Regions from separate parts of the Streptomyces sp. NPDC021224 genome, predicted to be linked through region 1. Evidence: riboswitches for the same ligand, from Rfam matches in the RefSeq annotation. Region 1 holds a riboswitch; each other region holds the start of a gene.

Region 1 (4,904 bases):
CAGCCCGCGCGAGCGGAACCAGTAGACGTACGCGAAGGCGCCGTAGAAGAACAGGCCCTCGATGCAGGCCGCGAAGCAGATCAGGTTGAGCAGGAAGTTGCGGCGGTCCTCGTGGGTCTCCAGGCTGTCGATCTTCTCGGCGCCCTGACCGTCGAAGTTCGCCATCCAGCGGAAGCAGAACTGCGCCTTCTCGCGGATCGACGGGATCTCCTCGACCGCGTCGAAGGCCGCGGCCCGGTCGGCCGGATCGGGCAGGTAGGTGTCCAGCAGCGTCAGGTAGAACTGGACGTGCACGGCCTCCTCGAAGAGCTGGCGGGACAGGTAGAGCCGCGCCTCGGGGGAGTTGATGTGCTTGTAGAGCGTCAGCACCAGGTTGTTGGAGACGATCGAGTCGCCCGTGGCGAAGAACGCCACCAGCCGGCCGATGAGGTGCTGCTCGCCCGGGGTGAGCTTGGCGAGGTCGGCGACGTCGGAGTGCAGATCGACCTCCTCCACCGTCCAGGTGTTCTTGATCGCGTCGCGGTAGCGCTCGTAGAAGTCCGGGTAGCGCATGGGCCGCAGGGTGAGTTCGAAGCCCGGGTCGAGCAGGTTCTTCGTGGGGGTGGTGCTGGTCATTACTGGCAGGCCTCGCAGGACTCGGGGTTTTCCAGGGAGCACGCGACGGCGTCGGCGGCCGCGGCGGCGGATGCGGGAGCGGGTACGGGGACGGAGGCGGGGGCGGAGCCCTGCGCGGCGCGGGCGATCCGGGTCGCCGGGCGCGAGCGCAGGTAGTACGTGGTCTTCAGGCCCTGCTTCCAGGCGTAGGCGTACATCGAGGAGAGCTTGCCGATGGTGGGCGTCTCCATGAACAGGTTCAGCGACTGGCTCTGGTCCAGGTACGGGGTGCGGGCCGCGGCCATGTCGATGAGGGCGCGCTGCGGCAGCTCCCACGCGGTGCGGTACAGCTCGCGCACCTCGGCCGGGATCCAGCTGAAGCCCTGGACGCTGCCGGAGGAGTCGCGCAGCGCCTCGCGGGTCTGCTCGTCCCACACGCCGAGCCGCTTGAGGTCGGCCACCAGGTAGGAGTTGACCTGGAGGAACTCGCCGGACAGCGTCTCGCGCTTGAAGAGGTTGGAGACCTGCGGCTCGATGCACTCGTAGGAGCCGGCGATCGAGGCGATGGTCGCGGTCGGGGCGATGGCCAGCAGCAGCGCGTTGCGCATGCCGTGCGCCGCGACGCGCTCGCGCAGCGCCGCCCAGCGCTCGGGCCACACGGTGGCGGTGTCGTAGTGGTCCGGGTGCAGCACGCCCGCGGCGGCCCGGGTCTCGGCCCAGGCGGGCAGCGGGCCGTGCCGCTCGGCGAGGTCGCAGGACGCCTCGTAGGCGGCCAGCATGACGCGCTCGGCGATCTTCGTGGACAGCGCGCGGGCCTCGGGGGAGGCGAAGGGCAGCCGCAGCTTGAAGAAGACGTCCTGGAGCCCCATCACGCCCAGGCCCACCGGCCGCCAGCGGGAGTTGGAGCGGCCCGCCTGCTCGGTCGGGTAGTAGTTGATGTCGACGACCCGGTCCAGGAACGTCACCGCGGTGTGCACGGTCTCGTCCAGCCGCGTCCAGTCGATGTCCCCGTCGGCGGTGACGAACGAGCTGAGGTTGACCGAGCCGAGGTTGCACACCGCCGTCTCGGAGTCGTCGGTGACCTCCAGGATCTCCGTGCACAGGTTGGACGAGTGCACGGTACGGCCGGGCAGCGCGGTCTGGTTGGCGGTGCGGTTGGCGGCGTCCTTGAACGTCATCCAGCCGTTGCCGGTCTGCGCGAGGGTGCGCATCATGCGGCCGTACAGCTCCCGGGCCGGGATGGTGCGCTGGGCGAGCCCGGCGGCCTCGGCGGCGCGGTAGGCGGCGTCGAAGTCGTCGCCCCACAGGTCGACGAGCTGCGGCACGTCGGCGGGCGAGAACAGCGACCAGGAGGCGTCCGCCTCGACCCGGCGCATGAACTCGTCCGGCACCCAGTGCGCCAGGTTCAGGTTGTGCGTACGCCGGGCGTCCTCACCGGTGTTGTCGCGCAGCTCCAGGAACTCCTCGACGTCCGCGTGCCAGGTCTCCAGGTAGACGGCGGCGGCGCCCTTGCGGCGACCGCCCTGGTTCACCGCCGCGACCGAGGCGTCCAGCGTCTTCAGGAACGGCACGATGCCGTTGGAGTGCCCGTTGGTGCCGCGGATGAGCGAACCGCGGGCGCGGATCCGGGAGAAGGGCAGGCCGATGCCGCCCGCGTGCTTGGAGAGCCGCGCCACCTGGTGGTAGCGGTCGTAGATCGAGTCCAGCTCGTCCAGCGGCGAGTCCAGCAGGTAGCACGACGACATCTGCGGGTGCCGCGTACCGGAGTTGAAGAGGGTGGGGGAGCTGGGCAGGTAGTCCAGCGCGCTCATCAGCCGGTAGAGCGCGGCCACCTCGTCCAGCGCCGGGGCGCTCTCGTCCTCGGCCAGCCCCGCGGCCACCCGCAGCATGAAGTGCTGCGGGGTCTCGATGACCTTGCGGGTCAGCGGGTGGCGCAGCAGGTAGCGGGTGTAAAGGGTGCGCAGGCCGAAGTAGCCGAAGCGGTCGTCGGCGCCCTCGGCGAGCGCGCGCTCGACCAGGGCGTCCAGCCGGGCCGCGTGCCGGGTGACGAAGTCGGCGGTGCGGTCGGCGACCAGGCCCTCGCGGTGCCCCACCGCGATCGAGGCCGTGAAGGACACCGCGCCCTGCGACGCGGCCTCCTCGGCGATCGTCACGGTCAGCAGCCGCGCCGCGAGCCGCGAGTACGCCGGGTCCTCCGAGATCAGCCCGGCCGCCGCCTCGGTGGCCAGCACCCGCAGCTCCGCCGTGTCCGCGGCCGCGCTGCGCCCCCGCAGCGCCGCACCGGCGACCCTGCCGGGGTCGGTGTCGGGAAGGTCGGTACACAGCTTCACGAGGGTACGCAGCAGGTCGCCGTTGTCGGGCGCACCGGTGGTGGTACCGGGGGTACCGGCGGGGGCTGCGGGGGCTTCTGGCGCGATGGTCACGGTGATGCGGTCTCCCTCGTGAGCGGCGGCGGCCACGCGGGGAGGGACGGAGGGGGCCGCGACCGCCCTGCGGGCATGCCGAGCCGCGTCCGCTGAGCCCACTCCACGAGGCCCGGACACAGCGGCGCCGCGGTCGGCCGACCGGGACGCCGTCTGCCGGCAGGCGATCGGGCTCCGCCGCCGTGCGCTTTTCTGCGCGTAAGCGCATGGGGGCACGGCAGCTCACCGTTGCGGGGCAGCGCCGGATTCGCACCGGCTTCCCCTGCGGGCAGCGGAGTTGAGCATACATCTAGTGCTGCCGCACTTGGACGGGGCTACATGTTGTGTCGCCGGGTACTCCGTGTGCGCCTGGGGCACGGGGAACTGCGCGAGCGACCTGCCACCGGCCGGTGGTCCGGCACGGACCGGGCTGCCCCTTCGGGCCGGTGACGACCCGCGCCCCCGGTGGGGGCTTGTCGCGCAGTTCCCCGCGCCCCTGAGGGGCGCGGGCCCTACGCCGGTTCGGGGAGGCCCGGGGAGACGGCCGGGTCGGGCGGCGTGGTGGGGCTGGGGATCTCCGGGGCGGACTGGGCGGTGTAGTCCGCCGGGGAGGTCTCGTCGGCGCCCGCAGGCGCCTTGAGGGCCCGCAGGACGACCGTCAGGACGATCGCGACGGCCGCGTTGAGCACGAACGCGGTCAGGCCGATGTAACCCTTCTCACCGATCCACGGGATCATGTCCGCGTTCCCGCCGAAGTGCGACTGCGACGGGCTGGACTGCTCGTAGGCCTTCCACGTGCCGTAGAACATGCCCGCCGCCCAGCCGGCGAGCAGGGCCCAGCGGTGGAACCAGCGGGTGAACAGGCCGCCCACGATGGCCGGAACGGTCTGCAGTATCCAGATGCCGCCCAGCAGCTGGAAGTTGATGGCGACGGTTTTGTCCATGGTGAGGACGAAGACCAGCGCGCCGACCTTGACCACGAGTGAGACGGCCTTGGAGACCGCGGTCTCCTGCGCGGGGGTGGCGTCCGGCTTGATGAGGTCCTTGTAGATGTTGCGGGTGAACAGGTTCGCCGCGGCGATGGACATGATGGCCGCGGGGACGAGCGCGCCGATGCCGATCGCGGCGAAGGCGACGCCCGCGAACCACGACGGGAAGATGTTCTCGAACAGCTGCGGGATGGCCAGCTGGTTGTTGTACTTCGGGTTGCCCGCGCCGACGCCGTCCGCGATGGCCATGAAGCCGAGCAGCGCCAGCAGGCCGAGCATGAGGGAGTACAGCGGCAGGATCGTGGTGTTGCGGCGGATGGTGTCGCGGCTCTTGCCGGACAGCACGGCGGTGATCGAGTGCGGGTAGAGGAAGAGGGCCATCGCCGAGCCCATCGCGAGCGTGGCGTACGCCCACTGGGCCTTCGGGCCGGTCACCAGGGAGCCGCGGGGGACGCCCTGCTTGTTCGTGACGGCGTAGGCGTCGCCGGCCTTGCGGAAGATGTCGTCGAAGCCGCCCAGTTTGTACGGGATGTAGATGATGGCGACCGCTATCACGATGTAGATCAGCGCGTCCTTGACGAACGCGATGAGCGCGGGCGCGCGCAGCCCGGAGGAGTACGTGTAGGCGGCGAGCACGCCGAAGGCGATGAGCAGCGGCAGGTCCTTGAGGAACCAGTTGGTGCCGTCGCTGCCGCCCACGCCCATGACGTCCAGGACGGCCTGGATGCCGACCAGTTGGAGGGCGATGTAGGGCATCGTGGCGATGATGCCGGTGATGGCGACGGCCACCGACAGGCTCTTGGAGCCGAACCGTCCGCGGATGAAGTCCGAGGAGGTGACGTAGCCGTGCCGGCGCGAGACCGACCACAGCCGCGGCAGGAAGAGGAAGACCAGCGGGTAGGTGATGATCGTGTAGGGC
Region 2 (4,904 bases), on a different contig from region 1:
TCGGGCGCCACCGGGGTGCAGAACTTTCCGTCCTTCTGCGAGGGGAAGGGCATGTAGCCGATCTCGGACGGGTCCTTGCCCGCCTTCTTCGCCGCGTCCTGCATCTGGACGATCGCCCAGGACCCCAGCCACATGGTGCCGATCTTGCCGGTGGCCAGCAGGCTCTTGCTGTTCTCCCAGTTGGTGGTGGTCGGGTCCTGCTCGGAGAGCTTGCCGTGCACGATGTCGTACAGCAGCGTGTCGCCGGCGTTCAGGTCGCTGCCGGCCTTCCACGGGTCGGGGTCGTCGGCCGGCTCGTCGGTCGCCTTGGGGTCGCACGTGACGGCGCCCTGGACCTGCGTCCAGGCGGTCAGCGGCCAGCCGTCCTTGTAGTTGGTGTAGTACGGCGTCGCGCTCGTCGCGGACTTGATCGCCCGCAGGTCGGCCAGGAACGCGTCGGGCGTCTTCGGCCAGTCGGTGATCCCGGCCTGCTGCCACACGGTCTTGTTGTAGACGAAGCCGTCGGCGTTGGCGAAGTTGGCGATGCCGTAGACCTTGCCGCCGACGGTGGCCTTCTCGGTGAAGGTGTACTTCTTGCCCAGCTCCTCCGCCGTGCCGAGCGACGCGAAGAACTTCGGGTAGTCGGCGGTCTTGACGGCCGCCGGGATCATGAGCACGTCGCCGTAGTTCGACGTGTTCATACGGATCTTGACCTCGCCCTCGTAGTCCGTGATCCCCTCGAAGGTGACATGGACCTTGGGGTAGATCTTGTTGAACTGCGCGGCGTACTTCTTCATCGTGCCGTCCTGCACCAGGTCGGTGCGCTGGGTCAGGACCTTGACGTCCCCGGTGACCTTGGACGGATCGGTCGGCGAGGCGGCCGACTCGCCGCCGGACGACGAGCCTCCGCCACCGCAGGCCGTGGCCAGCAGCGCCATCACGGCGACCAGCGAACCGGCGAGTGCTGTGCGCTTCATCTGCTCCCTCTCCGTTTCCACGACGTCCGACCGAGTCCAGCGGGACGACGGCAACTTAAGCGATTCAGTTGCAGAACGACCGCACTATTGCATTGGGTTGTTGGCCGGTAAAGACGCTGATTCCGCGCTGATGCTCAACCGTTACATATCGATTCGGTGCCAACACCCGCCGGTGCTGGGGTAGGTTGGGCGCCGACCGGCGGCGAGGCCGCCGGCACGCGCCACGACTGGCAGGGGAGGTGGGACCGATCACCGCGCGTACGCACCGCACGTTCCCGCCGTCCGGCCGCGGCCCCGGGGCTTCCTGACCGGGTCCGCCGGCCGCCGCACCCGCCGAGAGGCCGCCATGCCGCACACCCCGGAATTCGCCGGACCCCTGTCCGTACCTCCCGTCCTTCCCGTACCGGGATCCGCGCCGGAATCCGGTACGGAATCCGCGCACGCCGCCGTCACCGCCCGCCTCAGGGCCGCGGGCTGCGTCTTCGCCGAGGACGAGGCCCGCATCATCCTGGACACCGCCGCCACCCCCGCCGAGGCCGCCGCGATGACCGCCGCGCGCGCCGCCGGGCGGCCGCTGGAACACGTCGTCGGCTGGGCCGAGTTCTGCGGTCTGCGGATCGAGGTCGGCGAAGGGGTGTTCGTGCCGCGGCGGCGCACCGAACTGCTGGTGCGCGAGGCCGTCGCGCTCGGCCGCGCCGCGTGCGCCGCGCGCGGGCGGTCGGTCGTGGTCGACCTGTGCTGCGGCTCCGGTGCGGTCGGCGCCGCACTCGCCGCGGCCCTGGGGCGTACCGAACTGCACGCCGCCGACCTCGACCCGGCCGCCGTCGCCTGCGCGGCGCGCAACGTCGCCGCCGTCGGCGGCCGGGTGCACCGCGGCGACCTGTTCGCGGCGCTGCCCGCGGCGCTGCGCGGCACGGTCGACGTGCTGGCCGCCAACGTGCCCTACGTGCCCACCGGCGCGGTCGCCCTGCTGCCGTCCGAGGCCCGCGACCACGAGGCCCGGCTCGCCCTCGACGGCGGGCCCGACGGCCTGGACGTGCTGCGCCGGGTCGCCGCGGAGGCCGCGCGATGGCTCGCCCCCGGCGGCTCCGTCCTGGTCGAGGCGGGCGAGCGGCAGGCAGCCGCGGCCGCCTGCGTCCTCACCGGCGGCGGCCTGTCGGCCCGTACCGTCACCGACGACGACCTCGGCGCGACGGTCCTCGTCGGCACCCGCCCCGCGTCCTAGACGGCGAAGGCCCGTACCCCCGCGCGAGGGGGTACGGGCCTTCGCCGTGACGGTGTGCGGGTCAGTCCGGCTGCTCGGCGGTGCGCAGCCCCGAGGACCACTTCTCCTCGATGTTGCCGAACTTCCACACCGCCACCGCGACCGCCCAGGTGGCGAAGAAGAGCCCGACGATCACGTAGCCGACGATGTTGAGGTCCAGGCCGCCGATCCAGTCCCAGAAGGCGCCGTGCAGACCGGCCTTGTCGCTGACCAGGCCCAGCAGTTCCACGGTGCCGATGATGAGGGCCACCGCGACCGACAGGCCGGTGATGGTGAGGTTGTAGTAGACCTTGCGGACCGGCTTGGAGAAGGCCCACTCGTAGGCGAAGTTCATGAACGAGCCGTCGATCGTGTCCAGCAGGCACATGCCCGCCGCGAAGAGCACCGGCAGGCACAGGATCGCGTACCACGGCAGGCCCGAGGCGGCGCCGGACCCGGCCAGCACCAGCAGGGCGATCTCGGTCGCGGTGTCGAAGCCCAGGCCGAAAAGCAGCCCCAGCGGGTACATCTGCCAGGGCTTGGTGATCGACTTCATCACCCGGCCGAGCAGCCGGTTCATGAACCCGCGGTTGTTCAGGTGCTCTTCGAGCGCCGCCTCGTCGAAGTGCCCGCCGCGCATCTGCCGGAAGACCTTCCAGATCCCGGCCAGGATCAGCAGGTTGATGATCGCGATGGCGTAGAGGAAGGTGCCGGACACGGTCGTGCCGATCCAGCCGGTGACGGTGTGCAGCTGCGAGTCGTCGTTCTGGACCGGGTCGGAGAGCGACTTGATGCCCAGCGACAGCAGTACGGCCAGTCCGAAGACGATGCTGGAGTGGCCCAGCGAGAACCAGAAGCCCACCGACAGCGGGCGCTTGCCCTCGTGCATGAGCTTGCGGGTGGTGTTGTCGATCGCCGCGATGTGGTCGGCGTCGAAGGCGTGCCGCATGCCGAGGGTGTACGCGGTCACGCCGATGCCGATGCCGAAGGACTTGGTGCCGACGCTGTAGTGCTCCGGCGCCACGATCGCCACCAGGGTGAACCAGCCGATCACATGGAGCGCGACGATGAACGCCGCCATGCCGCCGAGCCGGGTCCACTCCGCCCGGGTCATCGAGCTCCTCATCCGTCGCAGGCGCGATCCGGCAGGTGCCGGGGCCTCGGTGGTGCTGCTCATTCCTTCGTCCTCCGGGGAGCGGCCGGTGTGTCGCTAACCGCATCAGCGTACTAGTTGCGAACGATGTGCAATAGGCCGCCCGGCCCCCGGAGAGCTTGATCACATCGGCGGAACCCCTGGTGATCGCCGGTTCGCCCTGATTGACGCATGACAGAACGGAGCCCTACGCTCACCGGGTAAGTGATGACATGGGGAAGCCGGTGAGACTCCGGCACGGTCGCGCCACTGTGATCCCGCCGCCTTCGGGCGAGACGGGAAGTCAGATACCCGCTCATCACGACGCCCAGCAGACCAGGGACGCACGATCCCCGAAGGAGGGCTCATCTTGAGCAGCATTTCCCCCGCCCGCCCCGCCGCCACACCGGTCGTCCTGCCGGTCACCAAGGCTGCGGTCTGGCTCGTCGGCGCCACCGTCCTCGCACTGCTCGCCTACTACTTCATCGGCGTCGACCAGGGCGCCGTCTCCGTGTTCGGCAAGGACATGCACATCCACGAGTTCGTCCACGACGCCCGGCACTTCCTCGGCTTCCCCTGCCACTGACGGCAGCGGGCCCGCCCGCAAGCCCCCGCGTCCCCTGTCCCCCTTCACAACGGACAACTCGACATGGAAAAGAAACTCGTGCTGCGCGGCGTCCTCGCCGGCGCAGTCGCCGGGCTGCTCGCCTTCGTCTTCGCCCGCATCTTCGCCGAGCCGTACATCAGCAAGGCCATCGACTACGAGAGCGGCCGCGACGCCGCGCAGACCGCCCTCGACAAGGCCGCCGGGATCGCCCCCGAGGCCGCGGGCTCCGACCTGTTCAGCCGCACCGTCCAGGCGGACGTCGGCATCGGCGTCGGCATGGTCGTCTTCGGCATGGCCATGGGCGCGCTCCTCGCCGTCGCCTACACCGTCTGCCTCGGCCGGGTCGGCGGGCTGCGCGCCCGCAACCTCGCCCTGCTCGTCGCGGGCGGCGGCTTCCTCGGCATGTACCTGGTGCCGTTCCTCAAGTACCCGGCCAACCCGCCGGCCATCGGCCACGAGGAGACGATCAGGGCCCGCAGCGGCCTCTACCTGATCATGGTGGTGTGCTCGGTCGCCTTCCTCGTCGGCGCCGTCTGGCTGGGCCGCCGGCTCCAGGCGCGCTTCGGCAACTGGAACGCCACACTGCTGGCCGGTGCCGCGTTCGTCGTCGCCATCGGCGCGGTCATGCTGCTCCTGCCCTCGCTCGGACACCTGGGCTGGAACAAGGAGCACTACGGCGACCACGCCACCGAGACACCCCAGCCGCTCACCGACCCCAAGGGCGACATCGTCTTCCCCGGCTTCCCCGCCGACGTGCTGTTCGCCTTCCGCTTCTACTCCGTGGGCGCGCAACTCCTGCTGTGGTCCGCGCTCGGCCTGGTCTTCGCACCGCTCGCCGAACGCGTCCTGCGCCCCGCGACGGCAGCCGCGCCCGCCCGCGGGACGGCGCCGTCCCCCGCATGACAGCGCACGTACCGGGAACGGGGGACCAGGGCGCGGTGATCGACGAGATCACCGCGCTCGGGC
Region 3 (4,904 bases), on a different contig from region 1:
GAGTGGATGTCGTAGACACCCGGTCCGGCCTCGCGCGGGTACCCGTGCGCGGCCAGCTCCCGGGCCACCTGCATGTGGGAGCGGGCCGCCTCCAGGCTGATGACGTCCGCGTCGAGGTCGTCGATGGCCTGGACGATGTCCCCGAACTCCGCGTAGCACATGTGCGTGTGGACCTGGGTGTCCGCGCGCACCCCGGCGGTGGTGAGCCGGAAGGCCTCGGTGGCCCAGGCCAGGTACGCCGGGCGGTCGGCGGACCGCAGCGGCAGCGTCTCGCGCAGCGCGGGCTCGTCCACCTGGATGACGGCGGTGCCCGCGGCCTCCAGGTCGGCGACCTCGTCGCGCAGGGCCAGGGCCACCTGCCGGGCGGTGTCGGCGAGCGGCTGGTCGTCGCGCACGAAGGACCAGGCGAGCATCGTGACGGGGCCGGTGAGCATGCCCTTGACCGGCCGGTCGGTGAGCGACTGGGCGTAGGACGTCCAGCGGACGGTCATGGGCTCGGGGCGGGAGATGTCACCGGCGAGGATCGGCGGCCGCACGTAGCGGGTGCCGTAGGACTGGACCCAGCCGTGCCGGGTGGCCAGGTAGCCGGTGAGCTGCTCGGCGAAGTACTGCACCATGTCGTTGCGCTCGGGCTCGCCGTGCACCAGGACGTCCAGGCCGGTCTTCTCCTGGAAGGTGATGACCTCGCGGACCGCGTCGCGCATCCGCTCCTCGTACCCGGCGGTGTCGATCCGCTTGCCGCGCAGGTCGGCGCGGGCGGCGCGCAGGTCGCCGGTCTGCGGGAAGGAGCCGATGGTCGTGGTGGGCAGCAGCGGCAGCCGCAGCCGGGCCCGCTGGGCGGCGGTGCGCTCGTCGTACGGCTGGGTCCGCCGGGTGTCGGCCTCGGTGACGGCCGCGGCCCGCGCCCGGACGGCCGGGTCGCGGGTGAGCGGGGACCGCGCGCGCGAGTCGAGCGCGGCGCGGTTGGCGGCCAGTTCGGCGGCGACGGCGTCCGTGCCGTGCGACAGGCCCGCGGCGAGGGTGGCGATCTCGGCGGTCTTCTGCCGGGCGAAGGCGAGCCAGGGCAGCACCCGCGGGTCGAGGTCGGCCTCGGCGGCGGCGTCGAGCGGCACGTGCAGCAGCGAGCAGGACGCGGCCACGTCGACCCGGTCGGCCAGGCCCAGCAGGGTGCCGAGGGTGGCGAGCGCCTTGCGCAGGTCGCAGGTCCAGATGTTGCGGCCGTCCACGACGCCCGCGACCAGGCGCTTGCCGGGCAGGCCGCCGACGGCCGCGAGGCCGTCCAGGTTGGTGGCTGCCGGGCCGGTGAAGTCCAGGGCCAGGCCCTCGACGGGGGCCTCGGCCAGCACCGGCAGGGCGTCGCCGAGCCGGTCGAAGTAGGAGGCGACCAGCAGCTGGGGGCGGTCGGTGAGGGAGCCCAGCGCGCGGTAGGCGCGGGCGGCGGCGTCCAGTTCGGCGGCGTCCCGGTCCTGGACGAGGGCGGGCTCGTCGAGCTGGACCCATGCGGCGCCCGCCGCGCGCAGGTCGGCGAGCACGGTGGCGTAGACGGGCAGCAGCCGGTCCAGCAGGCTCAGCGGCTCGAAGTCCGCGGGCGCGCCGGGCGCCGGCTTGGCCAGCAGCAGGTAGGTGACGGGGCCGACGAGCACCGGCCGCGGGGTCAGGCCCAGGGCCAGCGCCTCGCCGAACTCGGCGAGCTGCTTGGCCGGGTCGGCGGTGAAGACGGTGTCGGGCCCGAGTTCGGGCACCAGGTAGTGGTAGTTCGTGTCGAACCACTTCGTCATCTCCAGCGGCGCGACGTCCTGCGTGCCGCGGGCCATGGCGAAGTAGCCGTCGAGCGGGTCGGCGTCGACCGCGGAGCGGTGCCGCGCGGGGATCGCGCCGACCATGACGCTGGTGTCGAGGACGTGGTCGTAGAGCGAGAAGTCGCCGGTGGGCACCTCGTCGACGCCGGCCTCGGACAGCTGCCGCCAGTTCGCCCGGCGCAGTTCCGCCGCGGTACCGCCGAGCGTCTCGGCGCTGACGCGGCCCTTCCAGTAGCCCTCGACGGCCTTCTTCAGTTCCCGGTCGGCACCCTGGCGGGGGTAGCCGTACACGGTGGCCCGTGCTGCCGCGGCTGCGGGCTTGGTTGTCACGGAGATCTCCTTCACGAGATGGATCCCTGAGATCCCGGCGACGGGACGGGGGCGTGAAGGGTGGCGCAGCCGGGCGGTCCCGGAGTTCCCCCCGAAAGGGGTACGTCCGCCCGCCGTTTGTCTGTCGCCGACCCGCCCTCGAGGTCACCGGGATGTCCGTACGCGATCGGTCGCGTACGGGCAACGGGCAGGTCTTCGGACTCGCGGGCACTCTGCCGGGAGGCAGTTGTCCTACTGGCCGTCGCTTCCCAGGTCCGCGGCCCGGACCCAGTGCGTATGACGGCGGTCGTTCCCACTCACCGCTGCGGGGCAGTCCCGGATTCCCACCGGGTTCCCTCTTGCGACGCGCCTGCCTGGCGGGCAGGGCGAACCAGTTGCACCTCCCAGCCTAGAACGCCGGACAACTTCCGGCTGCCGTTGTCCACAACCCGGAGCGATGTCATATTAAGGTTAGGCTTACCTAAATAACGAGGAGGACGTGTGACCAGGACCGCCGACCGGTGCGAGCCCTCCGCCGCGGAGCGCGTACGCAGCATCCTGACGGCCGCGGGCTCCGCCGCCGTCACGGCCAACGGCGCGCACGAGGACTTCCTGACCGGGGTGGACGCCGACCTCGACGGCGGGACCCTGCTGCTGACCGTCCCCGTGGACAGCGGCGCCGCCGCCGAGGCCTCCCGCGGCCCGGCGGTCGGCATCCCCGCGGTGCTGGAGTGGACGGACCTCGCGCCCGTTCCGGTACGCGACCGGGTCCGCGCCCAGGTACGGATCACCGCCCGGCTGCCCTTTCCGCACCCGCTGACCGGGCCCGACGAACTGGGCCACCACATCCACGCCCTGCTCACCCGCGCCTTCCACGAGCGGCACCACACCCGGTACGGCCGTCGGCGCCGGTGACCGGACGCCGCTACCCACCGGCCGCGCGGTCGGCGAGGATCTCGCGGGCGGCACGGGCACCGGAGGCGAGGGCGCCCTGCACGGAGCCGGTGGCGCGGTGGTCGCCGCAGACGTGCACACCGGGGGAGTGGCGCGTGCTCCGGGAGAGCGGCCAGGGCGGCGGCATCGCCGGCAGCGCCTCCGGCACCGGGTAGACGGCCACCGGCTCCCAGCCGCCGGTGTCCGTCCCGTACAGCTCGGCAAGCACGCCGCGCACCCGCGCCTCCCGCTCCTCGGGGGCGTCCGCGCCCAGCACCGAGGTGGCCACCAGCGCCCGCCCGCGCGGCGCGTACGACGGCGCGACCTCGCTGATCACCACCGTGTTGAGCACCCGCCGCGCACTGTCCACGACCAGCGTGGGTTCGGCCAGCGGCGGCCGCGGGACGGCGTGGTAGTACGTGGTGACCGCGCGCACCGGCGGCACGGCGAGTCCCGGCAGCAGCTCCGCCGCGGCCCCCGGCCCGGTCGCGACGACCACCGTGCGGGCCGACTGCTCGCTGCCGTAGGCGGTCAGCACCCCCGTACCGGTCAGCCGCTCCACCGGGACGCCCAGCTCCACCGTGCCGTCGGGCAGGTCCGCGGCGAGCTGCTCGGGCACGGCGGCGACGCCGCGCGCGGGCAGGCACAGCCTCCCGCGCATCATCGAGCGCCACACCAGGTGGAAGTAGCGGCTGGAGGTCTCAAGGTCGTCCTCCAGGAACACGCCCGACAGGAACGGCCGCAGCAGACGTTCCACCATCTCCTCGCCGATCGCGGCGTCGGCGAGCGCGGTCCTGGTCGTACGGTCCGGCGCCCGCCGGAGCATCCGCGGCGGGGTGAGCAGATCGCGCGCGCACAGCATCACCAGCGCGGACACGTCCCGCAGCGAGCCGAGCCGGCCCGGCAGCAGGTCGGCGGCCTGCCGCGGGGCGCGGGTCGGATCGGCGAAGCGCAGCGTGCCGCGCGGGGTGTGCACCAGGAAGCCGGGGCCGAACGGCCGCGGGTCCAGCTCGCCCACCCGCAGCCGACGGCGCAGCTGCGGGTAGGACGGGTTGACCACCTGGAAGCCGCGGTCGAGGCGGAAGCCGTCCCGCACGTCGGTGCGCATCCGGCCGCCGACGCCGTCCGACGCCTCCAGCACCCGCACCCGCAGCCCCGCGGCCACCAGGTCCTGCGCGCACGCCAGCCCCGCGAGCCCGGCGCCGACCACCACCACGTCCACCGCTGCCTTCGCCGTCACCGCGCTCTCCGTCCGCCGGACCGGGCCGTCCCCCGGCGGCGCGGGCGGACCGCGGCGCCGGGGGACGGGAGGGGTCACTTCGCCAGGAACTCCAGCAGGTCCTTGTTGAAGCGCTCCTTGTCGCCGGGCACCAGGGCGATGCCGTGCGAGCCGCCCTCGTAGACCTTCAGCTCGGCGTCCTTGACGAGCTTCGCCGTCTTGGCGCCGGTCGCCGCGAAGGGCACGACCTGGTCGTCGTCGCCGTGCACGACGAGCGTCGGGACGTCGAACTTCGCGAGGTCCGCGTGGAAGTCGGTCGACGCGAAGGCGTCGACGCAGGCCACACCGCCCTCGATCGTCTCGTCCATCGCCATCAGCCAGAAGGCGTCGCGGTTGCCCTGGGTGACCTTGTTGCCCTCGCGGTTCGCGCTGAAGAACCCCTCCGAGGTGTCCTTCCAGAACTGCGAGCGCTCCTCGATGATGCCGGCCTTGATCTCGTCGAAGACCTTCTGCGGCACGCCCTCGGGGTTGTCGGGCCCCTGGAGCATCAGCGGCGGGATGGCCGAGAGCAGGACCGCGGAGCGGACCCGCCCGGTGCCGTGCCGCCCGATGTAGCGGGCCAGCTCGCCACCGCCCATGGAGTG

Evidence for each region. Region 1 has a riboswitch for cobalamin ahead of ACH4PY_RS18060 (ribonucleoside-diphosphate reductase subunit alpha). Riboswitches for the same ligand answer to the same signal wherever they lie in the genome.
Region 2: another riboswitch for cobalamin. It lies ahead of ACH4PY_RS30555 (CbtB-domain containing protein); the one in region 1 lies ahead of ACH4PY_RS18060 (ribonucleoside-diphosphate reductase subunit alpha).
Region 3: another riboswitch for cobalamin. It lies ahead of metE (5-methyltetrahydropteroyltriglutamate--homocysteine S-methyltransferase); the one in region 1 lies ahead of ACH4PY_RS18060 (ribonucleoside-diphosphate reductase subunit alpha).

The regions. Positions count from the first base shown of each region.
Region 1 is NZ_JBIRPW010000006.1:335,276-340,179, forward strand. It holds gene ACH4PY_RS18055 (ribonucleotide-diphosphate reductase subunit beta) at 1-615, opposite strand, end outside; gene ACH4PY_RS18060 (ribonucleoside-diphosphate reductase subunit alpha) at 615-3,017, opposite strand; cobalamin riboswitch at 3,158-3,309, opposite strand; gene mctP (monocarboxylate uptake permease MctP) at 3,509-4,904, opposite strand, start outside.
Region 2 is NZ_JBIRPW010000017.1:45,771-50,674, reverse strand. It holds gene ACH4PY_RS30570 (ABC transporter substrate-binding protein) at 1-956, opposite strand, end outside; gene ACH4PY_RS30565 (putative protein N(5)-glutamine methyltransferase) at 1,303-2,181, shown strand; gene ACH4PY_RS30560 (HoxN/HupN/NixA family nickel/cobalt transporter) at 2,243-3,313, opposite strand; cobalamin riboswitch at 3,525-3,666, shown strand; gene ACH4PY_RS30555 (CbtB-domain containing protein) at 3,702-3,917, shown strand; gene ACH4PY_RS30550 (CbtA family protein) at 3,981-4,841, shown strand; gene ACH4PY_RS30545 (hypothetical protein) at 4,838-4,904, shown strand, end outside.
Region 3 is NZ_JBIRPW010000016.1:132,911-137,814, forward strand. It holds gene metE (5-methyltetrahydropteroyltriglutamate--homocysteine S-methyltransferase) at 1-2,129, opposite strand, end outside; cobalamin riboswitch at 2,298-2,519, opposite strand; gene ACH4PY_RS30050 (hypothetical protein) at 2,610-3,023, shown strand; gene ACH4PY_RS30055 (NAD(P)/FAD-dependent oxidoreductase) at 3,034-4,281, opposite strand; gene ACH4PY_RS30060 (alpha/beta fold hydrolase) at 4,356-4,904, opposite strand, start outside.